2 regions of the Streptomyces sp. NPDC005898 genome follow, and region 2 is predicted to be linked to the other one. Evidence: riboswitches for the same ligand, from Rfam matches in the RefSeq annotation. Region 2 holds a riboswitch; the other holds the start of a gene.
The links. Region 2 has a riboswitch for glycine ahead of gcvT (glycine cleavage system aminomethyltransferase GcvT). Riboswitches for the same ligand answer to the same signal wherever they lie in the genome.

Region 1: it holds a riboswitch for glycine, as region 2 does, so the genes downstream of both, gcvP (aminomethyl-transferring glycine dehydrogenase) here and gcvT (glycine cleavage system aminomethyltransferase GcvT) in region 2, are expected to answer to the same signal.

The regions. Positions count from the first base shown of each region.
Region 1 is NZ_JBEXWC010000017.1:132,854-147,749, reverse strand. It holds partial or broken rRNA gene rrf (5S ribosomal RNA) at 1-61, shown strand, start outside; gene ABZ385_RS22885 (CDP-alcohol phosphatidyltransferase family protein) at 219-827, shown strand; gene ABZ385_RS22880 (mannose-1-phosphate guanyltransferase) at 940-3,435, shown strand; gene ABZ385_RS22875 (DUF881 domain-containing protein) at 3,524-4,423, shown strand; gene ABZ385_RS22870 (small basic family protein) at 4,420-4,752, shown strand; gene ABZ385_RS22865 (DUF881 domain-containing protein) at 4,758-5,585, shown strand; gene ABZ385_RS22860 (FHA domain-containing protein) at 5,647-6,636, shown strand; gene ABZ385_RS22855 (MerR family transcriptional regulator) at 6,683-7,426, shown strand; gene ABZ385_RS22850 (bifunctional nuclease family protein) at 7,523-7,996, shown strand; gene ABZ385_RS22845 (MerR family transcriptional regulator) at 8,166-8,777, shown strand; gene ABZ385_RS22840 (DNA polymerase IV) at 8,823-10,286, shown strand; gene ABZ385_RS22835 (PRC-barrel domain-containing protein) at 10,298-10,675, opposite strand; glycine riboswitch at 10,819-10,918, shown strand; gene gcvP (aminomethyl-transferring glycine dehydrogenase) at 11,115-14,003, shown strand; gene ABZ385_RS22825 (DUF5999 family protein) at 14,105-14,311, opposite strand; gene ABZ385_RS22820 (hypothetical protein) at 14,630-14,896, opposite strand, start outside.
Region 2 is NZ_JBEXWC010000031.1:17,579-32,474, forward strand. It holds gene ABZ385_RS29615 (enhanced serine sensitivity protein SseB C-terminal domain-containing protein) at 4-735, opposite strand; gene ABZ385_RS29620 (enhanced serine sensitivity protein SseB) at 939-1,718, opposite strand; gene ABZ385_RS29625 (AAA family ATPase) at 1,778-2,443, opposite strand; glycine riboswitch at 2,648-2,751, shown strand; gene gcvT (glycine cleavage system aminomethyltransferase GcvT) at 2,900-4,024, shown strand; gene gcvH (glycine cleavage system protein GcvH) at 4,083-4,460, shown strand; gene glyA (serine hydroxymethyltransferase) at 4,472-5,731, shown strand; gene ABZ385_RS29645 (L-serine ammonia-lyase) at 5,889-7,274, shown strand; gene ABZ385_RS29650 (hypothetical protein) at 7,652-8,884, shown strand; gene ABZ385_RS29655 (phosphopantetheine-binding protein) at 8,881-10,005, shown strand; gene ABZ385_RS29660 (MFS transporter) at 10,006-11,289, shown strand; gene ABZ385_RS29665 (amino acid adenylation domain-containing protein) at 11,286-12,779, shown strand; gene ABZ385_RS29670 (acetolactate synthase large subunit) at 13,149-14,896, shown strand, end outside.

The sequences.
Region 1 (14,896 bases), on a different contig from region 2:
GCCTCACAGCGCCGATGGTACTGCAGGGGGGACCCTGTGGGAGAGTAGGACGCCGCCGAACTCCTTTTAATAGCCGTGGTTCCTGGATTCAATTCCAGGAACCACGGCTTTTTTGTTTTTCGGCCACGGTGGTACCGCCACCCCTCCGCGCCCTCGTACCGCCGCTGAGGGTAAGGTCAGGGAGCATCATTGGCTCTTTTCCCCCAGGAGGCCCCCGGGTGGAGGTCCAGGAGACGCGCGTCCAGACGGACCGCGTCCTCACCATCCCGAACATCCTCAGCATGGCGCGCCTCGCCGGCGTGCCCCTCTTCCTGTGGTTGATCCTCAGGCCGGAGTTCGGGGGGCCCAACAGCGACGGGTGGGCCCTGCTGGTGCTGGCGCTCAGCGGCGTCAGCGACTACCTCGACGGGAAGCTCGCACGCCGCTGGAACCAGATCAGCAAGCTGGGCAGGCTGCTCGATCCCGCCGCGGACCGGCTCTACATCCTCTCGACGCTCGCCGGCCTCACGTGGCGCGAGATTCTCCCCCTGTGGATCACCGCGGTGCTCCTGCTGCGTGAACTGGTCCTGCTGGTGATGGTCTGGATCCTGCGACGTCACGGCTATCCGCCGCCGCAGGTGAACTTCCTGGGCAAGGCCGCCACCTTCAACCTGATGTACGCCTTTCCACTACTGCTCCTGAGCGATGGAAGCGGCTGGCTCGCTACTCTCGCTGCTATTTTCGGATGGGCGTTCGCTGGATGGGGTACAACGCTGTATTGGTGGGCAGGGATCCTGTATGTGGTTCAGGTCCGCCGACTTGTCAAGGTGGACAACATGGCCGATTGAGCCTGCCGATTCGGTGGCTGTAGTGGCGCCGTCGACCCGTACCTGACAAATGCGGGCCCTACCCGGTGGGCTGAGTCGGCCAGGTCGTCGTCTTAGGGAGGACTTTTCCGACATGAAGGCCGTCGTAATGGCCGGCGGCGAGGGCACCCGCCTTCGCCCCATGACCTCAAGCATGCCCAAGCCGCTCCTGCCCGTGGCCAACAGGCCGATCATGGAGCATGTGCTGCGCCTGCTCAAGAGGCATGGTCTGACCGAGACCGTAGTAACAGTGCAGTTCTTGGCTTCGCTCGTCAAGAACTACTTCGGCGACGGCGAAGAGCTCGGGATGGAGCTCACCTATGCCAACGAGGAGAAGCCGCTCGGCACAGCCGGCAGCGTGAAGAACGCCGAGGAAGCGCTGAAGGACGACGCGTTCCTCGTGATCTCCGGTGACGCGCTGACCGACTTCGACCTCACCGACCTGATCAACTTCCACAAGGAAAAGGGCGCGCTCGTCACCGTCTGTCTGACGCGTGTACCCAACCCCCTGGAATTCGGCATCACCATCGTCGACGAGGAGGGCAAGGTCGAGCGCTTCCTCGAGAAGCCGACCTGGGGCCAGGTGTTCTCCGACACGGTGAACACGGGCATCTACGTGATGGAGCCCGAGGTCTTCGACTACGTCGACCCCGATGTGCCGGTCGACTGGTCCGGCGACGTCTTCCCGCAGCTCATGAAGGAAGGCAAGCCCATCTACGGCTACGTCGCCGAGGGCTACTGGGAAGACGTCGGCACCCACGAGAGCTACGGCAAGGCGCAGGCCGACGTCCTGGAGGGCAAGGTCGACGTCGAGCTCGACGGCTTCGAGATCTCGCCCGGCGTCTGGGTAGCCGAGGGCGCCGAGGTGCACCCGGACGCCGTGCTGCGCGGGCCGCTGTACATCGGGGACTACGCCAAGGTCGAGGCCAACGCCGAGATCCGCGAGCACACCGTGATCGGCTCCAACGTCGTGGTCAAGGAGGGCGCCTTCCTGCACCGCGCCGTCGTCCACGACAACGTCTACATCGGGCAGCACAGCAATCTGCGCGGCTGCGTCATCGGAAAGAACACCGACATCATGCGGGCCGCCCGCATCGAGGACGGCGCGGTCATCGGCGACGAGTGCCTCGTGGGTGAAGAATCGATCATCCAGGGCAACGTCCGGGTGTATCCCTTCAAGACGATCGAGGCGGGCGCGTTCGTCAACACCTCCGTCATCTGGGAGTCCCGGGGCCAGGCACACCTGTTCGGCGCCCGAGGGGTGTCCGGCATCCTGAACGTCGAGATCACCCCCGAGCTGGCCGTGCGCCTCGCGGGTGCGTACGCGACGACCCTGAAGAAGGGCTCGACCGTCACCACCGCGCGTGACCACTCACGTGGCGCCCGGGCGCTCAAGCGGGCCGTGATCTCGGCGCTGCAGGCCAGCGCCATCGACGTACGCGACCTGGAGAACGTGCCGCTGCCCGTGGCGCGGCAGCAGACCGCCCGGGGCAGCGCCGGCGGCATCATGATCCGCACCACGACCGGAGTCCCGGACTCCGTCGACATCATGTTCTTCGACGGGCAGGGCGCCGACCTCTCCCAGGCGAGCCAGCGGAAGCTGGACCGGGTGTACGCACGTCAGGAGTACCGCCGGGCCTTCCCCGGTGAGATCGGCGACCTGCACTTCCCGTCCAGCGTCTTCGACTCGTACACCGGGTCGCTGCTGCGCAACGTCGACACCACGGGGATCGCCGAGTCGGGCCTGAAGGTCGTCGTCGACGCCTCCAACGGAAGCGCCGGGCTCGTGCTGCCCAGCCTTCTCGGGAAGCTCGGGGTGGACGCGCTGACGATCAACCCGGGTCTCGACGAGTCGCGGCCCACGGAGAGCGCCGACACGCGCCGAGCCGGTCTCATGCGACTCGGCGAGATCGTCGCGTCGGCGCGGGCCGCCTTCGGTGTGCGCTTCGACCCGGTCGGCGAGCGGCTGTCCCTGGTGGACGAGAAGGGCCGGATCGTCGAGGACGACCGGGCCCTGCTGGTCATGCTCGACCTGGTGGCCGCCGAGCGGCGCAGCGGGCGGGTCGCGCTGCCCGTGACCACGACCCGCATCGCGGAACAGGTCGCCGCCTACCACGGCACCCAGGTCGACTGGACGACCACGTCGCCGGACGACCTCACGCGCGTCGGGCGCGGTGAGTCGACGATCTTCGGCGGGGACGGCCGCGGCGGGTTCATCGTGCCGGAGTTCAGCGGTGTGTTCGACGGGACGGCCGCCTTCGTGCGTCTCATCGGGCTCGTGGCGCGCACCCAGCTCACCCTGAGCCAGATCGACGCGCGCATCCCGCGTGCCCATGTGCTGAAGCGCGATCTGGCGACGCCGTGGGCCGTCAAGGGGCTCGTGATGCGCAGTGTGGTGGAGGCGGCCGGCGACCGGTCCGTGGACACCACCGACGGCGTGCGGGTCGTGGAGGCCGACGGGCGCTGGGTGCTGGTGCTGCCGGACCCGGCCGAGGCCGTCACCCATCTGTGGGCCGAGGGCCCCGACGACGCGTCCGCCCAGGCCCTGCTCGACGAGTGGGCCACGGTGGTGGACAGCGCCGGCCGCTGACCGCGTCGGCCTGCCGGACGGTACCGCAACAGGTGCCGCCCGGCACGCCGGTGGGGCCATTCGGAGGTAGCGCCCGCGACGTGCGACGATGTGCGGCATGCCGCAGCAGCCCCCCGTTCGGAGCACCCCCTTCCGCCCCAGGCGTCCGGACGCGTCCATGTCGCTGCTCACCACCGTCATGGACCACAGCCTGGACGAGGGGTACGCGGAGGCCGCGGCCAGAAGAGAAGCCCAGGGCAACAGCGGTGTCCCTCGGCCCCTGCGGGCCAAACTGGGTCTCGCCGCGGGGCTGGTGCTCGCCGCGCTGGTCGTCACCGTCGGCGCCGCGCAGGCGCGTATAGCGGCTCCGGTGCTCGCCAAGGAGCGCGAGGAACTCATCGACCGCGTCGAGGACGCGACGGCCGGCGCCGACACGCTCGAGGACGACGTGGACGAACTCCGCGACGACGTGGGCGAGCGGCAGCGGGCCGCGCTGAAGAAGCACGGCGGCAGCCAGGGCGAGTTGGTCGGTCTCCTCTCCGGTGCCACGAAGGTGACCGGACCCGGCGTGAAACTCGTGGTGAACGACAAGAAGCAGGCCGACCAGGGCGGTGGCGGCCCCCGGGAGAGCGCCGGGTTCTCCGACACCGGGCGGGTGCGCGACCGCGACATGCAGCGCGTCGTCAACGGCCTGTGGGAGTCCGGCGCCGAAGCGATCTCGATCAATGACCAGCGGCTCACCGCCCTGTCGGCCGTCCGGGCCGCGGGGGACGCGATACTGGTCGACAACAGGCCGCTTGTGCCGCCGTATACGGTGCTCGCGGTGGGTCCCGGGCAACGCTTGAGCACCCGGTTCCAGAACAGCCGCGACGGTCAGTACCTGCATGCTCTGCAGGAGAACTTCGGCATCCGGACCAGTATTTCGGTGTCGGACGAGCTCCGGCTGCCGGCAGCGCCGAGTGTGACCGTACGTACAGCACAGCCGAAGGCAGGAAAGGGCACATCGTGATCGCCGTACTGGGCCTCGTCGTGGGAGTCGTGGCCGGATTGCTGGTTCGGCCCGAGGTTCCGGCGGTGGTCGAGCCGTACCTTCCGATCGCCGTGGTCGCGGCTCTGGACGCCGTCTTCGGCGGGTTGCGCGCGATGCTCGACGGCATCTTCGACGACAAGGTCTTCGTGGTGTCGTTCCTGTCCAACGTGGTGGTGGCGGCACTGATCGTGTTCCTGGGCGACAAGTTGGGCGTCGGCGCGCAGCTGTCCACGGGTGTCGTCGTCGTCCTCGGCATCCGGATCTTCTCCAACGCCGCCGCCATCCGCCGGCACATCTTCAGGGCGTGACGCCGATGAGTGCCGACGAGACACCCTCGTACGACCGCCGCAAGGAACTGCCCCCCGAGGTCCCGGCGGAACCCGGGCCCGCCGCCGAGCCGGTCCGGCGGGAGCAGCCGCCCACCGGCCGTCAGCGGCTGGCGAAGGGCCTGTGGCCGCCCCGGGTGACCCGCCCCCAACTCATCGTCGCCCTGCTCCTGTTCGTGCTGGGCCTCGGCCTGGCCATCCAGGTGCGTTCGAACAACGACAGCAGCGCGCTGCGCGGGGCGCGGCAGGAAGATCTCGTACGCATCCTCGATGAACTGGATGACCGCACTCAGCGTCTGGAAGAGGAGAAGCGGCGTCTCGAGGAGCAGCGGACCGGGCTGGAGAACAGCTCGGACCAGGCGGAAGAGGCCCGCAAGCAGACAGCCGAGCGGGAGAGGCAACTCGGCATTCTGGCGGGCACGGTGGCGGCCCAGGGGCCCGGCATCACGCTTGCCGTCGAGGACAAGAAGGGGGCGATCGAGGCGGACATGCTTCTCGACGCCATTCAGGAGCTGCGCGCCGCGGGCGCGGAGGCGATCCAGATCAATGACGTGCGCGTGGTGGCCAGCACGCATCTGTCGGACGCCGGCCGCGGCGGCGTGCGTGTGGACGGCCGCAAGGTCGGCAAGCCGTACCTCTTCAAGGTGATCGGCAAGCCCCAGGATCTGGAACCTGCGCTGAACATCCCGGGCGGCGTGGTGCAGACTCTGGAGAAGGAGCAGGCCACGGTCACCGTGACACGCTCGGAGAAGATCGTCGTGAGTGCCTTGCGACCCGCGAAGCGGCCTGACTACGCTCGGTCGTCCTCCCCGTGAGCGGCGGGAGCATGAGGGCCGCGGGTCAAGGGCATGAGGTTGCGGGGGGTCGGCGCACCAGATGTGTGGTGCGTGGTGGAAACTGTTTGGTGGATACGGACGTTGTGAGGATGTCTGGTTCACCGATGGATGTCGGTGTGTGCAATCAGGGTTCGTCCTGCCCCACGGGCGGGTCTGTTTCGGTCAAGGGGAATCGCCCGTGAAGTTGTTTGCGAAGTTGTTCGGCAAGAGCGCACGTGAGGACAGCGGCAATCCCGCCACTGCCCGGCACCGTGCCCCGCGTCATGGGGACGCGGAGGGACAGGGGGCCGAGCGCCCCATGTTCCGGGACCAGGTGGCTGGTCCAGGGGGTGACAATCCGGGCGGACAGGGCGCGTCGTCCGTTGACCCCGCCGGTCCCGGCCGCATAGGTTTCGGAGAACCGTCGACCTCGAGTTCGGGTGGAGGGTTCGCCTCCGGCCCGCACGGATCGAACGCCGCCGCGGGGCAGCCGCGGCAGGAGGACCCGTCCATGGCCCTGGTGTGTACGAGGTGCGGCAACCGCAACGCCGAGGCGAGCCGGTTCTGCTCCAACTGCGGTGCGCCGCTGCGAGCCGGTGCGGCTCCGGAGCGTGCGTCCGAGACGACGTCGACGATCTCCATTTCCGGTCTCGAGGCCTACGACGCCGAGGTGACGGGGCAGACGCCGTCGCCGGCGCTCTCCCCGGAGGCGCAGGCCGCCGTAGACGCCCTGCCGCTCGGCTCGGCGCTCCTGGTGGTGCGCCGCGGGCCGAACTCGGGCAGTCGTTTCCTGCTCGACGGCGAACTGACCACGGCGGGCCGTCACCCGCAGAGCGACATCTTCCTCGACGACGTGACAGTGTCGCGTCGCCACGTGGAGTTCCGTCGCCTTCAGGACGGTTCCTTCACCGTCGCCGACGTGGGCAGTCTCAACGGCACGTACGTCAACCGGGAGCGCATCGATTCCGTGGCGCTGTCGAACGGCGACGAGGTGCAGATCGGTAAGTACCGGCTGGTCTTCTACGCCAGCCAGCGGAGCGTCGGCATCTGACCCACCCCCCGGGCCTCGTCCGGGGGCCACCCCCCATGGAAGGTCCATGCTTCACACACCGAGTGGTGGTGCCGGCACCGGCACCACCGTCGCGGACCGTCGGCTGATGAGCATCGGCACCGTGCTGAACGTGCTGCGCGACGAGTTCCCCGAGGTCACGATCTCCAAGATCCGCTTCTTGGAGTCCGAGGGCCTCATCGAGCCGCAGCGCACGCCGTCCGGCTATCGCAAGTTCAGCCCGGAAGACGTCGAGCGGCTCGGGCATGTGCTGAGGATGCAGCGGGACCACTATCTGCCGCTGAAGGTCATCCGCGAGCACCTCGAGGCACTGGAGCGCGGCGAGAGGGCCCCGCTGCCCTCTCTGGGCCGTCAGCGGGGCGCGGAAGGCGCCGGGGGCCCGGACGAGGCCGAGAGGCCGACAGCGGCCCGTGTGGGCCGTGCCGAGCTGCTGGCCGTCGCCGAGGTGGACGAGCGGCAGCTCGACGAGTGGGAGACGTACGGCTTGGTCGTCCGCCTGGCGGACGGCGGGTACGACGCGGAGGCCGTCACGATCGCCTCGCTCGTCGTGGAACTGGGCAGGTTCGGCATCGAGCCACGCCATCTGCGGGCCATGAAGGCCGCCGCGGACCGGGAGGCCGGGCTCGTCGACCAGGTCGTCGCACCGCTGCGGCGGCACCGCAATCCCCAGACCAGGGCCCATGCGGAGGCCCGTACCAAAGAGCTGGCGAGCCTCACGGGAAAGCTGCATTCGGCTCTTGTGCAGAGCGCTCTCGGCGTCAGACTGCCCTGAAATACGGGCCCGCACGCGGCGGGCGGACCGTCCCCGGCCGGTACTCGACGGCTGCCCGACTACCCAAACCTGCCGGCCACGTCCTAGGGTTGCTGTGTGAACGAGCTCGACGTCGTAGGTGTCCGGGTCGAAATGCCCTCCAACCAGCCGATCGTGCTCCTGCGTGAAGTGGGAGGCGACCGGTACCTCCCCATCTGGATCGGACCAGGTGAGGCAACCGCCATCGCCTTCGCGCAGCAGGGCATGGCACCCGCACGACCGCTGACGCACGACCTGTTCAAGGACGTGCTGGAGGCGGTGGGCCAGGAGCTCTCCGAAGTGCGCATCACCGACCTGCGCGAAGGGGTCTTCTACGCCGAGCTGGTCTTCGCCAGCGGCGTGGAGGTCAGTGCGCGGCCGTCCGATGCCATAGCGCTCGCACTGCGCACCGGCACGCCCATCTACGGGAGCGACGGCGTCCTGGACGACGCCGGCATCGCGATCCCGGACGAGCAGGAGGACGAGGTGGAGAAGTTCCGCGAGTTCCTCGACCAGATCTCGCCCGAGGACTTCGGCACCAACAGCCAGTGAGCCGCTCTCAGCGGCTCGCTTCGGCCCATTCGGCTAGCCTTTCCCCGCGGCGGGGCACGCGAAACCACTCTCAGGGTGATTATCACTCGGCGTGGCGAGTGTGGCGATCGTTGACGAGCCCCTGGTGACTGCCTACCGTCGAGAAGGCAGGTCAAGGACGGAGGTCGGCGTGAGAAGCAGCGGCGACGGTACGGCGGTGGACGGTCCGTACCCGTTTCACAGCGCGGCCGATCACTCTCCGAAACCGATGGCGGTCCAGGGGAGCGGGGACGCGACGTTCGAGAATTCCGAGCAGATCGGGTATCGCGGTCCGACCGCGTGCGCGGCCGCGGGCATCACTTACCGCCAGCTCGACTACTGGGCCCGGACGGGCCTGGTCGAGCCCAGTGTGCGCGCCGCCGGGGGGTCCGGTACCCAACGGCTCTACAGCTTCCGGGACGTCGTCGTCCTGAAGGTGGTCAAGCGGTTCCTCGACACCGGGGTATCGCTGCAGAACATCCGTACGACGGTGCAGCATCTGCGGGAGCGTGGCTTCCGTGATCTGGAGCGGATGACGCTGATGAGCGATGGGGCGACGGTGTACGAGTGCACGTCGCCCGGCGAGGTCCACGAGCTGCTCCAGGGCGGCCAGGGCATCTTCGGGATCGCCGTGGGCGTCGTGTGGCGCGACGTCGAGGCCGCGCTGTCCCAGCTGCACGGCGAACGGATCGACACGGGGGAGACGCTCGTCGGGCACAACCCCGCCGACGAACTGGCCCGACGGCGCAACCGGGCGGTCTGAGCCCGCGACGGGGGATTGTCAGTGGCGTAGGGCAGCATCGGAGTTGTGAGAAGCGCGCCGACGATTCTGCATCTGGACATGGATGCCTTCTACGCGTCCGCCGAGCAGGCCGCGAAGCCGAGTCTGCGCGGGAAGGCCGTCGTGGTCGGCGGGCTCGGGCCGCGCGGTGTGGTGGCCACCGCTTCCTACGAGGCGCGGCGTTTCGGTGTGCACTCGGCGATGCCGATGGGGCAGGCGCGCCGGCTGGCGCCGAACGCCGCCTATCTCGTGCCGCGCTTCGGGCTGTACCGGGAGATCAGCGAGCAGGTGATGGGGCTGCTGCGCGAGCTGTCGCCGCTGGTGGAGCCGCTCAGCCTGGATGAGGCCTTCGTGGACCTGGAGGCGGGTGGCGTCGCCGATGACGAGCGCTCGGCCCGGGCGGTGGGCGAGCGGCTGCGGGCGGACATCAGAGCGGTGACCGGCCTGACCGGCTCGGTGGGCCTCGCCGCGTCCAAGATGCTGGCGAAGATCGCCTCCGAGGAGGCCAAGCCGGACGGCCTGGTGCTGATAGCCCCGGGCACGGAGCGGGCGCTGCTGGGGCCGATGTCGGTGCGTACGCTGCCCGGCGTGGGGCCTGCCACCGGAGACCACCTGCGGCGGGCCGGGATCACCACGGTCGAGGAGATCGCGGAGGCGGGAGAGGACGAGCTGGTGCGGCTGCTCGGCAAGTCGCACGGCGTCTCGCTGTACGCCATGGCCCTGGCGCGCGACGAGCGGCCCGTGGTCGCCGAGCGGGACACCAAGTCGGTCAGTGTCGAGGACACGTACGACGTGGACATCCACGACCGAGTGCGGGTCAGGGGAGAAGTGGCCCGGCTGGCCGACCGGTGCGTGCAGAGGCTGCGGGCGGCGGGGCACTCGGGGCGGACCATCGTGCTGAAGGTGCGGCGCTTCGACTTCTCGACGCTGACCCGGTCCGAGACGCTGCGGGGACCCACCGACGACCCCGCAGTGGTGCGGGAGGCCGCGGCGCGGCTGCTCGAGTCCGTGGACACCACGGGCGGGGTGCGGTTGCTCGGGGTAGGGGTCACGGGGCTCGCGGACTACACGCAGGAGGACCTCTTCGCCCAGGCGCAGGCGCAGGCGCAGGTCCAGGCGCAGGCCGCGGAGGCGGAGGTCTCGGCGGTGGAGGGTCCGGAGGGTGCTCCGCCGACGGGGGCGGCGGGGGAGGCGGTGCCGAGGGCTCCGCTTGGCCTAAAGGCCGACAGTGCGGACGCGCAGGAGTCGCCGGTGCCCGCCGAGCGGCGGTGGGCGGCCGGGCACGACGTGCGGCACGCCGAGTACGGCTACGGGTGGGTCCAGGGCAGCGGGCTCGGCCGGGTGACCGTACGTTTCGAGACACCCGGGTCGGCGCCGGGGCGGGTGCGGACGTTCCGGACAGATGATCCGAAATTGTGCCCTGCGGAGCCTTTGCCGCTGGTCGGAGCGGGCTCCTGCGGGGAGGAGGTGGAAGCGGCGGAGGCGGGGTGAGGCTCGGTGCCTCAGGTGGGGTCGGAGCCCGCGATGTGCCCGAAGTCGTGGTCGGGGGGTGGCGGGTGGGGGAGCGTGGTGTCCAGGCCGTAGTGGTGGTAGAGCTGGAGCTCCTGCGCGGGGGAGAGATGGCGGCCCACGCCGAAGTCCGGGGCGTCCTTGATCAGGTCGCGGTCGAAGGGGATGCGCAGGGTGCCGTCGTCGACCAGCTCGCTCGGCTCCAGGGGGACGAAGGCGTCGCGGCTGAAGAGGCCCGTGCGTATGGCCGCCCACTCCGGTTCGCCGGTGGCGTCGTCGAGATAGATCTCGTCGATCGTGCCGATCTTGGCCCCGTTGCGGTCGAACGCCTTGCGGCCGATCAGATTCCGCGGATCGATGTCGGTCTGCACGGGCCCTCCAGCTGTCGCGGGGTCTGGGATGTGGGCATAACTCATCTTTGTCCGCTCGTACTCACTACGAAAGAGCACTTCGGGGCGGGCGGCCACTCGAGGGAACGCCTGTGACCCTCGCTGGTAGGCTGACGAATGGCTGCTGACCCCGTGCGGGAGAGCTCTCCGGGTCACGATCGCCGGAGGCGCCGAAGGAGCAAATCCTCCCCGGAATCTCTCAGGCACCTGTACCGCACGGACGAGGTCACTCTGGAAAGCAGGGCGGGCGTACGGGCGGGCACGTCCCACACCCTTCCTCACCGACGGTGAAAGCCGGGACGGTGCCTTCACGGGCGCGCCCCCGGTGAAGCTCTCAGGTTGAGATGACAGAGGGGGAGGCCGTCCGGGTACCCGCGCCGTGGTACCCCTCGTAGGTCGCGCAGACCAGGAGGCCTCCGCAATGACTGCCACCAATCGCATCCCCCTCTCCGAGCTCGAACAGGGCATCCCCTTCGAGCAGCGGCACATAGGGCCCGATGCGGAAGCGCGGGCGAAGATGCTCGCCCAGGTCGGATACGGCTCGCTCGACGAGCTGACGGCCGCCGCGGTGCCGGATGTGATCAAGAACGCCGAGGCGCTGAAGCTTCCCGGTGCCCGCACCGAGGCCGAGGTCCTCGCCGAGCTGCGCTCCCTCGCGGACCGCAACCAGGTGCTCGACTCGATGATCGGGCTCGGGTACTACGGCACCTTCACGCCGCCGGTGATCCTGCGGAACGTGATGGAGAACCCCGCCTGGTACACCGCGTACACGCCGTACCAGCCGGAGATCTCCCAGGGCCGGCTGGAGGCGCTGCTGAACTTCCAGACCATGGTCGCCGAGCTGACCGGCCTGCCCACCTCCGGGGCCTCGCTGCTCGACGAGGGCACGGCCGCCGCCGAGGCCATGGCCCTGTCCCGGCGCATGGGCAAGGTCAAGGACGGCGTCTTCCTCGTCGACGCCGACACCCTGCCGCAGACCATCGCCGTCATCCAGACGCGTGCCGAGCCCACCGGCGTCGAGATCGTCGTCACGGATCTGCGCACCGGCATCCCGGCCGAGGTCGCCGAGCGCGGTGTCGTCGGCGTACTGGTGCAGTACCCGGGCGCCTCCGGTGTCGTACGCGACATCAAGCCGCTGATCGACGAGGCGCACGAGCTGGGTGCCGTCGTCACCGTCGCCGCCGACCTGCTCGCCCTGACGCTGCTCACCTCGCCCGGTGAGCTGGGCGCGGACATCGCGGTCGGCACGACGCAGCGCTTCGGTGTGCCGATGGGATTCGGCGGCCCGCACGCCGGTTACATGGCGGTGCGCGAGAAGTTCGCCCGCAGCCTGCCCGGGCGGCTCGTCGGCGTCTCCGTCGACGCCGACGGCAACAAGGCGTACCGGCTGGCGCTGCAGACCCGTGAGCAGCACATCCGCCGCGAGAAGGCCACCAGCAACATCTGTACCGCTCAGGTGCTGCTCGCGGTGATGGCCGGAATGTACGCGGTCTACCACGGCCCGGACGGGCTGAAGTCCATCGCGCGGCGCACCCACCGCTACGCGACACTGCTCGCCGCCGGCCTCAAGGAGGGCGGGGTCGAGGTCGTCCACGGCGCGTACTTCGACACGCTGACCGTGCGCGTGCCCGGCCAGGCCGAGCACTTCGTCACCGCCGCCCGTGAGAGCGGCGTCAACATCCACCGCGTCGACGCCGACCACGTCTCGCTCGCCTGCGACGAGACCACCACCCGCCAGCAACTGGCCGCGGTCTGGAGCGCCTTCGGCGTCGAGGCCGACGTCGACGCGCTGGACGCCACCGTCTCGGACACGCTCCCCCAGGGCCTGCTCCGCACCGACGAGTACCTCGCGCACCCGGTCTTCCACCAGTACCGCTCCGAGACCTCGATGCTGCGCTACCTGCGCAAGCTGGCCGACCGCGACTACGCGCTCGACCGCGGCATGATCCCGCTGGGCTCCTGCACCATGAAGCTCAACGCGACCACCGAGATGGAGCCGGTCACCTGGCCCGAGTTCGGGCAGCTGCACCCGTTCGCGCCCGCCCAGCAGGCGCAGGGCTACCTCACGCTCATCCGTGAGCTGGAGGAGCGCCTCGCCGAGGTGACCGGGTACGACAAGGTCTCGCTCCAGCCCAACGCCGGGTCGCAGGGCGAGCTGGCGGGCCTGCTGGCCGTCCGCGGCTACCACCGGGCCAACGGCGACGACCAGCGCACCGTCTGCCTCATCCCGTCCTCCGCGCACGGCACGAACGCGGCGAGCGCCGTGATGGCCGGCATGAAGGTCGTCGTCGTGAAGACCGCCGACGACGGTGAGATCGACGCCGACGACCTGCGTGCGAAGATCGCCAAGCACCGCGACGAGCTGGCCGTGCTCATGATCACGTACCCCTCGACGCACGGTGTGTTCGAGGAGCACGTCGCCGACATCTGCGCGGAGGTGCACGAGGCCGGCGGTCAGGTGTACGTCGACGGCGCGAACCTCAACGCGCTGGTGGGTCTCGCCAAGCCGGGGCACTTCGGCGGCGACGTCTCGCACCTGAACCTGCACAAGACCTTCTGCATCCCGCACGGCGGCGGCGGTCCCGGGGTCGGCCCGGTCGGTGTGCGCGAGCACCTCGCGCCGTACCTGCCGAACCACCCCCTGCAGCCCGCCGCGGGCCCGAAGACCGGTGTCGGCCCGATCTCCGCCGCGCCGTGGGGCTCCGCCGGAATCCTGCCGATCTCCTGGTCGTACGTGCGTCTCATGGGCGGCGAGGGGCTCAAGCGCGCCACCCAGGTCGCGGTGCTCTCCGCGAACTACATCGCCAAGCGCCTGGAGCCGCACTACCCGGTGCTCTACACGGGCCCCGCCGGGCTCGTCGCGCACGAGTGCATCATCGACCTGCGGCCGATCAGCAAGGCGACAGGCGTCAGTGTCGACGACATCGCCAAGCGGCTCATCGACTACGGCTTCCACGCCCCGACCATGTCGTTCCCGGTCGCGGGGACGTTGATGATCGAGCCGACGGAGAGCGAGGACCTCGCCGAGATCGACCGGTTCTGCGACGCGATGATCGCCATTCGCCGGGAGATCGAGAAGGTGGGTTCCGGCGAGTGGGCCGCCGACGACAACCCGCTGCGGAACGCGCCGCACACCGCGGCCGCGCTCGGCGGTGACTGGGAGCACGGTTACAGCCGTGCGGAGGCCGTCTTCCCGGCCGGTGTCGTCGCGTCCGACAAGTACTGGCCGCCGGTCCGCCGGATCGACCAGGCGTACGGCGACCGGAACCTCGTCTGCTCCTGCCCGCCGCTGGATGCTTACGAGGACTGATGACGGGGCCCGGGTCACGGGCATGCGTCGGGGCCGGTGCGGAGAGTCTCTCCGGGCCGGCCCCTCGGTCTTTCGGTGTGCTGTACGTGCCGTGTGCGGTGTCAGGCGGCCGTCATGATCCGGTCGGTGCCCAGCGGTCGGTGCGGGGCGATGATCTGGCCGTCCGGCAGCAGCTCACCGGTGTCCTCGAAGAGCAGGACGCCGTTGCACAGCAGGCTCCAGCCCTGTTCCGGGTGGCTCGCCATGAGGAGCGCGGCTTCCCGGTCGGCGGAGTCGGCTGTCGGGCACGGTGGTTGGTGCTGGCACATGGAAGGGTTCTTTCGCTGCGGTGAGATGGCTGTGACGTCGGTCCTGTGGCTCGATGCGGTATGCATGACCGCCCCCCCCGTTGTAGTCGGTCCGATCCCAGTGTTGCCCTCCGGGCGTCAATCCGCAGGGATTTTGCTGCAGCGGTTCTTACTGATTGATGACGTATCACCCGCCCGGCCGGTTCAGCCCAACTCCGGCTTCTCTTCGGGTGGTTCACCCATGGCCCGTCCGGGCTAGTCCACCTGGGTGGGGGCGGCGTCGTGCCCCGCGGCCGAGGGGGGGGCGGCGGGGCACGAGTGGGCGCGGGGGCGCGGGTGTCAGGCGGGCGAGCCCAGCAAAGGGGACGGGGTCGACGGGGTCAGCCGGTGGGCCAGGACGGGCAGCAACTCGGCGACGCGATGCGGGCGATGGGCGGCGATGCCGGGCGGGGCGGGGGCGAGGGGCACGAGCAGATCGGCGGCGTCGAGCGGGGCGTCGGTGCCCTCGTCCGTGCAGTCGCGGTGCAGCCAGAGGGTGAGCATGTAGAGCTCCGGCACGGAGAGCAGCCGGGGTTGGCAGGGCGTCGGCATGGTCTCGGCGTGCCG
Region 2 (14,896 bases):
TGTTCAGTACTGCGCGGGGTAGCCGTAACCGCCGGCCGGGGCGGGGGCCGCCTGGGCCTCGCGGTCGTAGAAGGGGCGGGCGTTGGCCCGCAGCCACAGGGTGACCGGGTCGTAGTCGTCCGACATCGCGACCGTCGAGACGGGCAGGCCCTCCGGCACGGCGGGGATGGACTGGCGCATCATCGCCCGCACCGCCTCCACCGAGGGCGGCGAGGTGTCGTACACGTCCAGGCCGATGGCCAGGTGGGGCGCGCCGAGCACGGGCTGGACCCAGGCGCGGCGCAGGGAGCGCACGACGGGCGTGCGGTGCGCGTTCTGCGTCAACAGGGCGTAGAACTGGGGCAGCTCGATGCTCGGCTCGGTCAGCCTGAGCGGTCCGGCGGGCAGCAGGTCGAGGCCGGTGGCGATGCGGCGCAGATCCAGCCAGGGGATGCCGACGCCGCCGCCGGGGGCGTGCGGATTGAGCCACAGGCCGTAGTGGTCGGGGTAGAGGGTGCGGGCGACGTCGACGCCGCGCACCACCTCGTAGCTGCGGTTCCAGCCGCTGGCGGACAGCTCCTGGGCGGAGGTCACACAGGGGGCGTAGCCGAGGCCCTCGACCTCCATGGTGCCGTACTGGGCGTCGGGCGAGCCGGCCTGGCCGTGCCACAGGAGCATCCACAGCTGGTCGGCGGCGAGCGCGCGCAGCAGTGCCTCGTACGCGTCGTAGCGCCCCGGCGTCACCTGGCGCAGCATCTGCTCGACCTGTCCCCGAGGACTTGAGCCAGCTCGTCCAGGGGAGGCCCCATCGGCCGCAGCCGTGCCCGACGCACTCACCCGTTACCGCCCCTTCACTACGAACCCGCACCGCCCCGGCCGGGCCATGGAACCAGCTTAAGCGGCGAGGCGGGCGCGGACTTGACGTACGCGCTTCACATCGCGCCCCGACCGGCGCGGGCTCAGGCGTGCCGCTGGAAGAACGGCCGCACCTTCGCGCGCAGCCAGTCGCCCACCGGGTCCTGCGCCACGTCCAGCAGGACGAGGTTGACCGGCCAGGCCACCGGGACCCGGCCGAGGGCGCGGCCGAGGGCCTCCATCGGCAGCTCGCGGGCCGGGCCCTCCCAGGTGGCCAGTTCGACGCCGACGAACAGGGTCGGCTCGTCCGTCTCGACGGCGGCCAGGCAGCGGCGGGCGGTGAGGACGACGCCCGTCGCCTCGAACTCCCCGGCGGCGGCGGCGAGGAAGTCCACCGGGTCCTCCTGCCAGTCCGGCTCGAAGAGGCGGACCCGGCCGCCGGTGGTCGGCCCGTCCAGCGGGGTGCGCCCCGCCCGGCACAGCTCGGCCACGGCGGCCGGCGGCAGCGGGACGCCGACGGTGCCCTCGGGGTTCAGCGCGATGCCCAGCTGCGGTGGCAGGCCCCGGGCGAACTCCACGGCGGGCGCCACCGTGCAGCCCATGCGGTCCGCCGCGTCGCCGAGGGCCTGGCGGAACTGCTGCTCGGAGGTGAAGACGGGGACGTAGGCCTGGCCGTCGATCTCCAGCGTGGGCAGGTCCAGGGTGCGGCTGTCGGGGCCGCCGCCGTTCGGCAGCGGGACCCAGAGGTGGCTGCGGCCGAGGACCTCCACGATGCGGCCGCCCGCCGGGGCGGGGGCGCCGAGGCAGGCCGCGAGGACCTCTTCCAGTTCGTTGCCCGGCCATCCCCCGTACGGATGGGCGTGTGCCTGCGCCGGAAAGTTCATCTGTCCAACCCCTGCTCGCGACCGCTTAGCCTGCGGCTGAACCCTAACGTCGGCCGCCCTCAGCGGTCGAAGGCGATCCCCCGGCCGTCGAAGGAGACGGCCCGCAGCACCTGTGCCGCCGCCCGGTCCAGGAGCACCGCCGACCCGCAGCCGCGCGGCAGGTCGCCCCGCTCGGCGGCGCCGACCAGCCGGCCGACCGTCCTGCGGTGGCGCGCGAAGGCGTACCGGGACACGCCCCGGCCGCGCTCGCGCTGGCCCTGGAGGGCGGTGTCGGCCGGCACGTCGAGCAGGAGCAGGTGCAGTGTCCTGCCCCGTCGGGCGGCCTCGCGGGCCAGCCAGCGGCGCACCCAGGGCTGGGTGCCGCAGTCGTGCACGACGACGCCGGCGCCGGACCGCAGGACGCGGCGCAGGCCCGTGTAGTGCGCGAGGCGGACCAGGGGGCGGTAGAGCGCGTACGGCAGCGGGGCGGGCATGCGGGCGGCCCACGCGTCGCGGGTGTCCTGGGAGTCGACGCGGGGGCCCGTGACGGCCTGGCGCATCAGCGTGGACTTCCCGCCGCCGGGCAGCCCGGAGACGACGACCAGGTCACCCTCGTCGAAGGTGAGGCGGTGGGGGCTGTGCCCGCCCCGCTGCCGCAGGTCCCGGACGACGGGCACGGGCAGCGGGCCGCAGCCCTCCCGGGCCGGGGCGGCAGCCTGCTTCGGCAGCGCCATCCCCGTGGTCATGGCGTGGACGCTCGTCCTGCTGCGCACCGTGATCGGCCTCCCCATAGCGGTCACGTACTGCTTTCCCCGGCAAGTGTAAAGAGAAGGTAATGCGGCACAAGGGAAATTTCCGGAGCCCGTGCCGGACCCCCCGCGGCCGGACCACCAGTCCCCCTGGCCCCGGCCGCGTGCAATGATGTGCGCGCCAACTCCATACCGGCCGTTTGAATCCGCGCGGGAGAGTTCCCGGACCAGCACGCATGGGCCCGGGGCGCCGAAGGAGCAAGTCCCTCCCTTGAATCTCTCAGGCCCCGTACCGCGCGGGCGAGGCACATCTGAAAAGCGAGCCGGCACGCCGGCTCCACCCAAGGTGCAAGCCGTCCGTCCCGCATGTCGGGACGCTCGCGGCGAACCTCTCAGGTTCCGATGACAGATGGGGAGGATCGACCTCGCCCGTCATGCCCTGGGAGTTCCCTCATGAGCACTGCCCCCCGCCTCACCGCCCTCGATGCCGTGCATCGTGCGCTCGGCGCGACCATGACCGACTTCGCGGGCTGGGACATGCCGCTGCGCTACGGCAGCGAGCGCGACGAGCACAACGCCGTGCGCACCAAGGCCGGCCTCTTCGACCTCTCCCACATGGGCGAGATCACCGTCACCGGCCCCGAGGCCGTCGACCTGCTGAACTTCTCGCTGGTCGGCAACATCGGCTCGGTGGGTGTCGGCCGCGCCCGCTACACCATGATCTGCGCCGAGGACGGCGGCATCCTCGACGACCTGATCGTCTACCGCCTCGGCGAGAGCGAGTACCTGGTCGTCGCCAACGCCTCCAACGCCCAGGTCGTGCTCGACGCGCTGAGCGCCCGCGCCGAGGGCTTCGACGCCGAGGTCCGCGACGACCGCGACGCCTACGCGCTGCTCGCCGTCCAGGGCCCCGAGTCCCCCGGCATCCTGAAGTCGGTGACCGACGCCGACCTGGACGGCCTGAAGTACTACGCGGGCCTGCCCGGCACCGTCGCGGGCGTCCCCGCCCTGATCGCCCGCACGGGCTACACCGGCGAGGACGGTTTCGAGCTCTTCGTCGCCCCCGGTGACGCGGAGAAGCTGTGGAACGCGCTGATGGAGGCGGGCACGCCCGCCGGCATGGTGCCGGCCGGCCTCTCCTGCCGCGACACGCTGCGCCTGGAGGCGGGCATGCCGCTGTACGGGCACGAGCTGACCGCCGCCCTCACGCCCTTCGACGCCGGTCTCGGCCGGGTGGTGAAGTTCGACAAGACCTCGCAGGCCGACACCTTCGTGGGCCGCGCGGCGCTCGCGGCCGCCGCCGAGCGCGCCGAGAGCGCCCCGCCGCGCAAGCTGGTCGGCCTGGTCGCCGAAGGCCGCCGCGTGCCGCGTGCGGGCTTCTCCGTCGTCGCGGACGGCCAGGTCATCGGCGAGGTCACCTCCGGCGCCCCCTCCCCGACGCTGGGCAAGCCGATCGCGATGGCGTACGTCGACGCGGAGCACGCCGCCCCGGGCACGCCCGGCGTGGGCGTGGACATCCGCGGTACGCACGAGCCGTACGAGGTCGTGGCGCTGCCCTTCTACAAGCGCCGGAAGTGACCCCCCGCACACCTTTCCCGTTCCGCAGCACCCACCCGCGTACAGGAGAATTCAGGTCATGAGCAACCCCCAGCAGCTCCGCTACAGCAAGGAGCACGAGTGGCTGTCGGACGCCGAAGAGGGCGTGTCGACGGTGGGCATCACGGAGCACGCGGCCAACGCGCTCGGTGACGTCGTCTTCGTGCAGCTTCCCGAGGTCGGTGAGACGGTGACCGCGGGCGAGACCTGCGGCGAGCTGGAGTCGACCAAGTCCGTCAGCGACCTGTACTCGCCGGTGAGCGGCGAGGTCGTCGAGGCCAACCAGGACGTCGTGGACGACCCGTCGCTGGTGAACTCGGCTCCCTTCGAGGGCGGTTGGCTCTTCAAGGTCCGGATCGCGGAGGAGCCGAAGGACCTGCTCTCCGCGGACGAGTACACCGAGTTCTCCGGCAGCTAAGGATCATCCCGATGTCGCTTCTGAACACCCCTCTGCACGAGCTGGACCCGGACGTCGCCGCCGCCGTCGACGCCGAGCTGCACCGCCAGCAGTCGACCCTGGAAATGATCGCCTCGGAGAACTTCGCTCCGGTCGCCGTCATGGAGGCCCAGGGCACCGTCCTCACCAACAAGTACGCCGAGGGCTACCCCGGCCGCCGCTACTACGGCGGCTGTGAGCACGTCGACGTCACCGAGCGACTCGCGATCGAGCGCGTCAAGGAGCTGTTCGGCGCCGAGTACGCCAACGTCCAGCCGCACTCCGGCGCCTCCGCCAACCAGGCCGCCCTCTTCGCGCTCGCCCAGCCCGGCGACACGATCCTCGGCCTGGACCTGGCGCACGGCGGCCACCTCACCCACGGCATGCGCCTGAACTTCTCCGGCAAGCAGTTCAACGTGGTCGCGTACCACGTGGACGAGGCCGGCCTGGTCGACATGGCCGAGGTCGAGCGCCTGGCCAAGGAGAACAGCCCGAAGGTGATCATCGCGGGCTGGTCCGCCTACCCGCGGCAGCTGGACTTCGCCGAGTTCCGCCGGATCGCCGACGAGGTCGGCGCGTACCTGTGGGTCGACATGGCGCACTTCGCCGGTCTGGTCGCCGCCGGGCTGCACCCGAACCCGGTGCCGCACGCGGACGTGGTGACCTCCACCACGCACAAGACGCTGGGCGGCCCGCGCGGCGGCATCATCCTGGCCCGCAACAAGGACTTCGCGAAGAAGCTGAACTCCGCGGTCTTCCCCGGCTTCCAGGGCGGCCCGCTGGAGCACGTGATCGCGGCCAAGGCGGTCTCCTTCAAGGTCGCCGCGAGCGAGGAGTTCAAGGAGCGCCAGCAGCGCACCCTGGACGGCGCCCGCATCCTGGCCGAGCGCCTGGTCCAGGACGACGCGAAGGCCGTCGGCGTCGACGTCCTGTCCGGCGGCACCGACGTGCACCTGGTCCTGGTGGACCTGCGCGACAGCGAGCTGGACGGGCAGCAGGCCGAGGACCGCCTCCACGAGGTCGGCATCACGGTCAACCGCAACGCGGTCCCGAACGACCCGCGCCCCCCGATGGTCACCTCGGGCCTGCGGATCGGCACCCCGGCGCTCGCCACGCGCGGCTTCCAGGAGGACGACTTCCGTGAGGTCGCCGACATCATCGCCGAGGCCCTCAAGCCCGGCTTCGAGGCGGACGCCCTGAAGGCCCGGGTCTCGGCCCTGGCCGACAAGCACCCCCTGTACCCCAGCCTGTAGTCATTTCGTACGCTTTCCTTCGTACGTAACTCCGGGGCACCGCGCACACTGGAACTGAACACAGTGAGCGCGGTGCCCCCGCTCATGCCCGGCGCACGCCCCGATCTCCGCACCACCCCGGCGGACGGGGCGTCCACCAAAACCATTGGAGTCTCCCGTGGCCATCTCGGTCTTCGACCTGTTCTCGATCGGCATCGGCCCGTCCAGCTCCCACACGGTCGGCCCGATGCGGGCCGCCCGCATGTTCGCGAGCCGCCTCAAGAACGAGGGCCTCATGGCCCACACCGCCGCGATACGGGCCGAGCTGTACGGCTCGCTCGGCGCCACCGGCCACGGGCACGGCACCCCCAAGGCCGTCCTGCTCGGCCTGGAGGGCGAGTCGCCCCGCACCGTCGACGTGGAGTCCGCCGACGGCCGCGTCGAGGCGATCAAGAGCAGCGGCCGCCTCAGCCTGCTCGGCGTGCACGAGATCGACTTCGACTTCGACACGGACCTGGTGCTGCACCGCCGCAAGGCCCTGCCGTACCACGCCAACGGCATGACGATCTTCGCGTACGACCGTGACGGCGCCCTCGTCCTGGAGAAGACGTACTACTCCGTGGGCGGCGGTTTCGTCGTCGACGAGACCGTCCTGGAGCAGGAGGGCGGCTCGGGCGAGAACCCGATCGTGCCGGACGACACCGTCCTGAAGTACGCCTTCCGCACCGGCGACGAGCTGCTGCGGCTCTCCCGGGAGACCGGTCTGTCCATCTCCGCGATGATGCTGGAGAACGAGAAGGCCTGGCGCACCGAGGAGGAGATCCGCGAGGGCCTCCTGGACATCTGGCGCGTCATGCAGGCCTGCGTCTCCCGCGGCATGTCCCGCGAGGGCATCCTGCCGGGCGGTCTGAAGGTGCGCCGCCGCGCGGCGAACTCGGCCCGCCAGCTGCGCGCCGAGGGCGACCCGCAGGCCCGCTCCATGGAGTGGATCACGCTCTACGCCATGGCCGTCAACGAGGAGAACGCCGCCGGCGGCCGCGTCGTGACCGCCCCGACGAACGGCGCCGCGGGCATCATCCCGGCCGTCCTGCACTACTACATGAACTTCATCCCCGGAGCCGACGAGGACGGCGTGGTCCGCTTCCTGCTCGCGGCCGGGGCGATCGGCCTGCTCTTCAAGGAGAACGCCTCCATCTCCGGCGCCGAGGTCGGCTGCCAGGGCGAGGTCGGCTCCGCCTGCTCGATGGCGGCGGGCGCCCTCGCCGAGGTCCTCGGCGGCTCCCCCGAGCAGGTGGAGAACGCCGCCGAGATCGGCATGGAGCACAACCTCGGCCTGACCTGCGACCCGGTCGGCGGCCTCGTGCAGATCCCGTGCATCGAGCGCAACGGCATGGCGGCCGTGAAGGCCGTCACCGCCGCCAAGATGGCGATGCGCGGCGACGGCTCCCACAAGGTGTCCCTCGACAAGGTCATCAAGACCATGAAGGACACCGGCGCCGACATGTCCGTCAAGTACAAGGAGACGGCCCGGGGCGGGCTCGCGGTGAACATCATCGAGTGCTGAGGCGCTCCGCGAGGTGATCCCGTCGTCGCGGTCGACGACGGGACATCTCGAATTCACTCGGCGCGGACTCCGCCCCACGTACGCGCTCTTTTCTCGGAAAGGCCTCCTTTTCCGGCGCCGGACGAGAGGGAAATGGCGTTCCCCAGGATCGGTGGACGCCGTCCGCAGGGCCGCCGGGCCACCCGGCCGCCATCCTTTTGGCTCTCCCTCAAAACGTCGGTGAGACCGTCTCGGAAAGCGAGACATCCGGCTGTTTTCCTCAAAAGCTGCTGCTACGTTCTCGCCTGTCGCCGGCATTCAGTACCCGGCCCGTGACGCGGCATCGTCATCACCGCCCGCGAGATCGGGCCCAGGCAGCGCAATGGGGGCCACTGCCAGTGATCATCGTTCCGTACGCTCATGGCGCGGCAAGCCCGCACCGGATCGCCGGAGCGGCGGCGCCGTTCGGCGGTGCCGTCTTCGTCGTCGACCCCACGGAGCCACTGCCCCCGACCGTGCTGTCCCTGCTGGGGCAGTTGGGGCCGGTGGTCTCGGGCAGCCAGGGGGACGCGGCGCTGCTCACCGAGCTGGAGCGGTACCGGCCCAGGGGCGTGGTCGCCTTCGTCGACGTGCTGCTGCCACTCGCCTCCTGGATCGGCGCCCACTTCGAACTGCCCTGTCACACCGCCGCCACCTGCGCCTTCCTGACCAGCAAGGCCGCCCAGCGGCGCCGGCTCAACGAGCAGGGCGCGGGGCACGTCTCCACCACCTCGTTCTCGTTCGAGGGTGAGCTGCCCGCGCACCTCGCCGAGTCGGTCTACCCGGCGGTGCTCAAGCCCGACGCGGGGGCCTCCAGCCGGGACACCTTCTACCTGGAGAGCTTCGCCGACCTGCGGGCGCACACCGGTGACCTCGTCGCCGGCCGGCGCTGCGTCCTCGAAGAGGCGATCGTCGGCGCCGGCCGGCTGCCCGGGTCGTGGCTCGCCGACTATCTGTCCGTGGAGCACGCCCTGGCCGACGGGGAGGCCCGCTGCCTCGGCATGACGGGCCGGCTGCCCCTGGCACCGCCGGTGCGCGAACGCGGCCTGGTCCACCCCCTGACCCTGGACGGGGATCTCGGCGCCGAGGTCCGCGAGCTGGCCCTGCGGGCGGTGCGGGCCCTCGGTGTGACCACCGGCCTGACCCACACCGAGATCAAGGTGACCCCGAAGGGCCCGCAGGTCATCGAGGTCAACGGCCGGCTCGGCGGCTCATTGGAACGCCTGGTCCCGCGGGCCGGGGTGGCCGACGTGGTGAGCCTCGCCGTCGAGATCGCCGCCGGCGCCAAGGCGGCGCGCGTGGCCGAACTGATCCGTCCCGCCGAGCAGGTGGCCATGGTCCGGTGGGTGCAGCCCCCCATGGCGGCGACCGCGGTCGAGGGCATCACCGGCCTCGCCGACCTGCGCCGGATGCCGGGCGTCTTCGGCGCCGGACGCGTCCTCGCCCCCGGCTCCGCCGTCGACTGGCGGCGCGGCTCGATCGGCCGGGTGGTCGACGTATGGCTGGAGGCGGCCGACCTGGACGAGCTGGCGCACCGCTCGGCGGCCGTGGAACGACACATCGATCGCCACATCACCTGGAGGTACGCGTGACCGTCACCACCCTGAACACCCCCTCGGCCGAGGCCGTCGTCACCGAGGCCGTCCGCCGGGCCTGGAGCGAGGTGCTGGGCGAGGAGCCCGAGTCGGCGGACGTCAGCTTCTTCGAGGTGGGCGGTGACTCGCTCGCCGCCGTGGAGATGATCGAGCACCTCCAGGAGGAGCTGGGCCGCTCGGTGCGCATCCAGGACGTCTACCGCTCCCCGTCGCAGGCCGGCCTGGTGACGGCGCTGCTGATCGACGAGGGTTCCGTGCCGGCCGCCCACCACACGACCGGGCGCACCGTCGTGCGGCTGCGCAACGCCGGCGCGGGCCGCCTGTGGTGCTTCCTGCCGCCGCAGTCCGGCGCCGTGACCCGCTACGCGAGCATGGCGCGCCTGCTGCCGCTGGCCGACGCGGTCTGGGCCTGCGAGACCCCGGCGGCCCTCTCGCGCGAGGGCATGCGGGCCGTCGCCGACGGCCTGGCGGACGCTCTGATCGGCGAAGGGGCGACGGACTTCGACGAGATCGTGCTGGCCGGGTACTCCCTCGGCGGTGTCTTCGCCCACGAGGTCGCCGCCGCCCTCGCCGCGCGGATCGGGCACGAGCGGGTGTCGGCGCTGCAGATCGACCCGCCCTCCCCCGGCGACCCGGCCCTGTCGCTCACCGCCACCTTCGAGGTGTTCGTGCGCGTCGGCTGGCGCATCACGGCCCGGGAACCCGCCGAGTTCATCGACGCGGCGGGCGAGCGGGACTTCGCGGCCGTCGCCGCCGCCGCGGCCGAGGCCGGCACCCTGCCGAAGAACGCGGGCGCCGACGAGGTCGAGGAGGCGTGGGAGGTGTACGCCGCCAACGCCGCGATCCTCGGCGGGTGGGAGCCGGTGCGGCACCACCCGGACGACCGCCGGGCCATGCTCCGCAGCGTGGCCGCCGACGAGAGCGTGCCGGGCGCCACGGAGACGGTGTGGGCGCCCTGCGCGCCGGAACCGGCCTGGGCCCCGGCCCTCGACGCCGGCCACTGCTGGGGCATCCGCCTCGAACACTTCCAGCTCCTCGAGGCGCCGAACGACGCGACCATCGCCCGCTGGCTGATAGCGGCGGCGGACCTGCTCGCCGGTGAAGTCGGGGCGCGGTAGATGACCCTCACGCCGTCGGTCGAGGACGCCGCCGTGCCACCCCCGCCGGGCCGCGGCCGGCTGCCCGGCTGGCTGACCGAGCTGGGCCGGCCGGGCGCCCGCGGCACGCTGGCCCGGCAGGCGCTGATCGACTCTGCGGGCAACGGGATCGCGCTCGGTCTGCTGACCCTGTTCCTCGTCGGCCCGGCCGGTCTGACCAAGGCCGAGGTCGCCGGCTGTCTGACGCTGGCGGCGGCCGGGGGCCTGCTCGCGACCCTGCCGGCCCGCCGGCTGATGCCCCGGATCGGCGCGCGCCGCTACGCCATCGGCTCCAACCTGATCCGCGCGGTGCTGATCGGCGTCCTGCCCTTCACCTCCGGGGTGGTGCCGATCGGCGCCCTGCTGATCCTGAACGGCGTGGCGGAGGCCGGACGTTACGCCATGTACCAGGTGATCATCGCCGAGGCGGTGCCGGACGAGGCCCGCACCGAGGTGCTGGGCATCCGCCGCGCGCTCGGCAACCTCGGCTTCACCGCGGCGGCGGGCCTGTCCGCGGTCGCGATCGCCGGGGGCGGCCGGTCCGCCTTCCAGGCGGCCTTCCTCTTCGACGTACTGACCTTCCTCGTCAGCGCCGCGCTCGTGGCACGGATCGAGGCCGGGCTGCCCGGCACGGCGCCCCCCGCCGCGACGACGCGGCACGGGGCGCTCGGCGACGTGCGGTACATGACGCTGACCGGCCTGCGCAGCGTCTGCGGGATCGTCGCGTCCGGGGTGCTGACCGTGGGCCTGCCGCTGTGGGTGGTCACCGAGACCGAGGCGCCGCGCTGGATCGCGGGACTGCTGCTCGGGGTCAACACGCTCCTCGTGGTGCTGTTCCAGGTCGCGATCTCCGCGCGCGTGACGAACCTCGCCGCCGCCCGGCGCGCCCTGCTGGTCAGCTGCGCGCTGACCTGCGTGGGGATGGCGGGGTTCGCGCTGGCCTCGCACGTCGGGGCGGGGACGGCCGCGCTGCTGCTGTGCGCGGGGACCGCCCTGGTCGGCTTCGGGGAGATGGCCGACACCGCGAGCTGGTGGGTGATCTCGTTCGACCTGGCGCCGGTGGACCGCCGCGCCGAGTACCTCACCACCTTCGACATGTCCACACCGGCGACGGAGATCGCCGGCCCGACCGCCATGGTCCTCGTGGTCGCGGCGGGCAGCACGGGCTGGGTCGCGTTCGGCGCGCTCGTGCTCGCCTCCGGCCTCTTCTCGGCGCTGCTGCTGCGTCATGAAACCGCTCCTGGGAAGGACACCGCATCCGCATGAGCACGCTGTACGCGTCGTTTCTCGACACCGTCCGCCGGCACCCGGCCGAGACGGCGCTGGAGGTCGACGAACACGTCCTGACCTACGCCGAGTTGGCCGCCGTCGTGGACGGCCTCGCCGGCCGTCTCACCGTCGGCCCCGGCGCGCGCGTCGGGCTGCTGGCGTCGCGGAGCCTCGCCGCCTACGCGGGGTATCTGGCGATCCTGCGCAGGGGTGCGACGGTGGTGCCGCTGAACCCGAAGTTCCCGCCGCAGCGCATCGAGTCGATCGCCGAACAGGCCGGGCTCGGGCTGCTCCTGGTGGACGAGGGGCTGGACGCGGCCGTGGTGGCCGCCGCGAGGGAGTCGGCCAAGCGCCTTTCGGTGGCGACGCTCGTGGAGAGCGACCGCACGCTGACGGCTCCTTCGACGGGCCCCGCCCCGGGCCCCTGCGCCGGCAGTGCCGACGACGTCGCGTACATCGTGTTCACGTCCGGCTCGACGGGGCGCCCCAAGGGGGTGCCGATCCGCCACCGCAACGTCGTGGACTACGTACGGCACCACGTCGACCGGTACGAGAGCGCGCCGGGCTGCCGGTTCTCCCAGATCTCCGACCTCACCTTCGACATGTCGGTGTTCGACCTGTTCGTGTGCTGGGCCGGTGGCGCGGCCCTCGTGGTGCCGAGCGCCGCCGAGGTCCTGGACCCGGCCGCCTTCGTCGGCGCCCGGGGGATCACGCACTGGTTCTCCGTGCCCTACGTCGTGACGCTCGCGAACCGGCTGAAGCTGCTGCCGCCCGGCGCGATGCCCGGCCTGCGCCGGAGCCTGTTCGGCGGCGAGCAGCTCACCTTCGAGCAGGCCCGGGTGTGGGCCGACGCCGCGCCGGGCAGCACGATCGACAACGTGTACGGCCCGACCGAGCTGACGGTGACCGTCACCTCGTACCGGCTGCCCGCCGATCGGGATCAGTGGCCGACGACGAGCAACGGCTCGGTGCCCATCGGCACGCCGCATCCCGCGATGGAGTACACGCTGCTGGACGACGAGTTGTGCGTGCGCGGCCCGCAGCGGTTCGACGGCTACTTCGACCCGTCGGACAACATCGGGCGCTTCCACCCGCCGGCGGGGCACGAGCCGGCCGAGAGCGACTGGTACCGCACCGGGGACGTGGTCTCGGTGGAGGAGGACGGGGTGCTCGTCCACCGGGGCCGGCTGGACCAGCAGGTCAAGTTCCGCGGCTACCGCATGGAGTTGCCGGAGATCGAGGCGAAACTGCGGGCGGCGCCGGGCGTCGAGGACGCGGTCGTGGTGCACCAGGCCTCGGGCGGCAACGGCGGTCGGCTGGTCGCCGTCTACACCGGGGAGCGCACCTCGCCCGCCGCACTGACCAAGGAGTTGCGCGTCAAGTTGGCGCCGTACATGGTGCCGAGCCGGTTCATCTGGGCCGAGCGGCTGCCGACCAACGCGAACGGCAAGATCGACCGCCGGCGCCTCGCCGCCGAACTCGACTGATCCGGCAGGGGAGATGACTGGGCCGGGCCGCCAACACCGCAAGTTCGCGCCTTGGTTGAGCCCCCTTCAAGAAACGTGCATTCAACAATCTCTTTACCTTCATTATTCGAGATCGCACTGTCGCTCCACGGACCGCTGTGCCTATGATCAAGCTCCGCTCACCAGCGGATACGCATCACGCACACCGACGGTCCCGCTCCGTCGGACCGCACGCCCGAGGCCTGAGCGCATACCCTGCGCCTCTCTCGCGGGTTTTCGTTCTTGGCATATCCCGCCGCTTTTCCCCGGGCACCCGGTGACGCCTCCCCGTCACCGCCATCCCCGGCCCCGGGCCCGTCCCAAGCGGCACCAAGAAGAAATCCGGAATTGATGAACCAGCTCGCAGACATACCCCTCTCCACGCCTGAATCCGGGACCATGACCGGCGCCCAGTCCCTCGTCCGATCCCTCGAACTCGTCGGCGCGGAAACGGCGTTCGGCATACCGGGCGGCGCGATCACCCCGGCGTACGACGCGCTGATGGACTCGACGAAGGTGCGGCACATCCTGGTGCGGCACGAACAGGGCGCGGGCCATGCCGCGACCGGTTACGCGCAGGCCACCGGCAAGGTCGGCGTCTGCATGGCGACGAGCGGTCCGGGCGCCACCAACCTGGTCACCCCGATCGCCGACGCCTACATGGACTCGGTGCCCATCGTGGCGATCACCGGCCAGGTGATGAGTTCCTCGATCGGCACGGACGCCTTCCAGGAGGCGGACATCTGCGGCATCACCATGCCGATCACCAAACACAGCTTCCTGATCACCGACCCGGACGACATTCCCCGGGCGATCTCCGAGGCCTTCCACATCGCCTCGACCGGCCGTCCCGGGCCCGTCCTGGTCGACATCACCAAGGACGCGCTGCAGAAGGAGACGGTCTTCCGGTGGCCGGCCGAGCACCGGCTCCCCGGCTACCGCCCGACGACCAGGCCGAACAGCAAGCAGATCCACGAGGCCGCCCGGCTGATCGCCGCCGCCGAGCGCCCGGTGCTCTACGTCGGTGGCGGCGTCCTCAAGGCACGGGCCTGCGCCGAGCTGCGGACCCTGGCGGAACTCACCGGCATCCCGGTCACCACGACCCTCATGGGCATCGGCGCCTTCCCCGACAGCCACCCCCAGCACCTGGGGATGCCCGGCATGCACGGGACGGTCGCGGCCGTGACGGCGCTCCAGAAGGCGGACCTGATCGTCGCCCTCGGCGTGCGGTTCGACGACCGCGTCACCGGCAGGCTGGACAGCTTCGCGCCGCACGCCAAGGTCGTGCACGCCGACATCGATCCCGCCGAGATCGGCAAGAACCGCTTCGCGGACGTGCCGATCGTCGGGGACGCCCGCGAGGTGCTGGTGGACCTCGTCGCCGCCCTGCGCGAAGGATCGAAGGGCACCGCGGCCGACCTCACGGCCTGGTGGAAGCTGCTCGACGACTGGCGCGCGAGGTATCCGCTGGGCCACGAGCCGGCCCCGGCCGGCCGCCTCTCCCCGCAGGAGGTCATCCGGCGCATCGGGGAGCTGACCGACGACTCCACGATCTTCACGGCCGGTGTGGGCCAGCACCAGATGTGGGCCTCCCAGTTCATCACGTACGACCGGCCGGGCAGCTGGCTCAACTCCGGCGGGGCGGGCACCATGGGCTACGCCGTGCCCGCCGCGATGGGCGCCAAGGTGGGCGAGCCCGGGGCGACGGTCTGGGCGATCGACGGCGACGGCTGTTTCCAGATGACCAACCAGGAACTGGTCACCTGCGCGCTCAACAACATCCCGATCAAGGTCGCGATCATCAACAACGGCGTCCTCGGCATGGTCCGCCAGTGGCAGACCCTCTTCTACGGGCAGCGGTACTCCAACACCGTGCTGCACGCCGGGAAGGCGACCGACGGAAAGGCGGCCGAAGGAGCGCCCGGCGGCACCCGCGTCCCGGACTTCGTCAAGCTCGCCGAGGCCATGGGCTGCCACGCACTGCGCTGCGAGACGCCCGAGGAGCTGGACGCGACCATCGAGAAGGCCATGGCCCTCGACGACGCCCCCGTGGTCATCGACTTCATCGTCCACGAGGACGCGATGGTCTGGCCGATGGT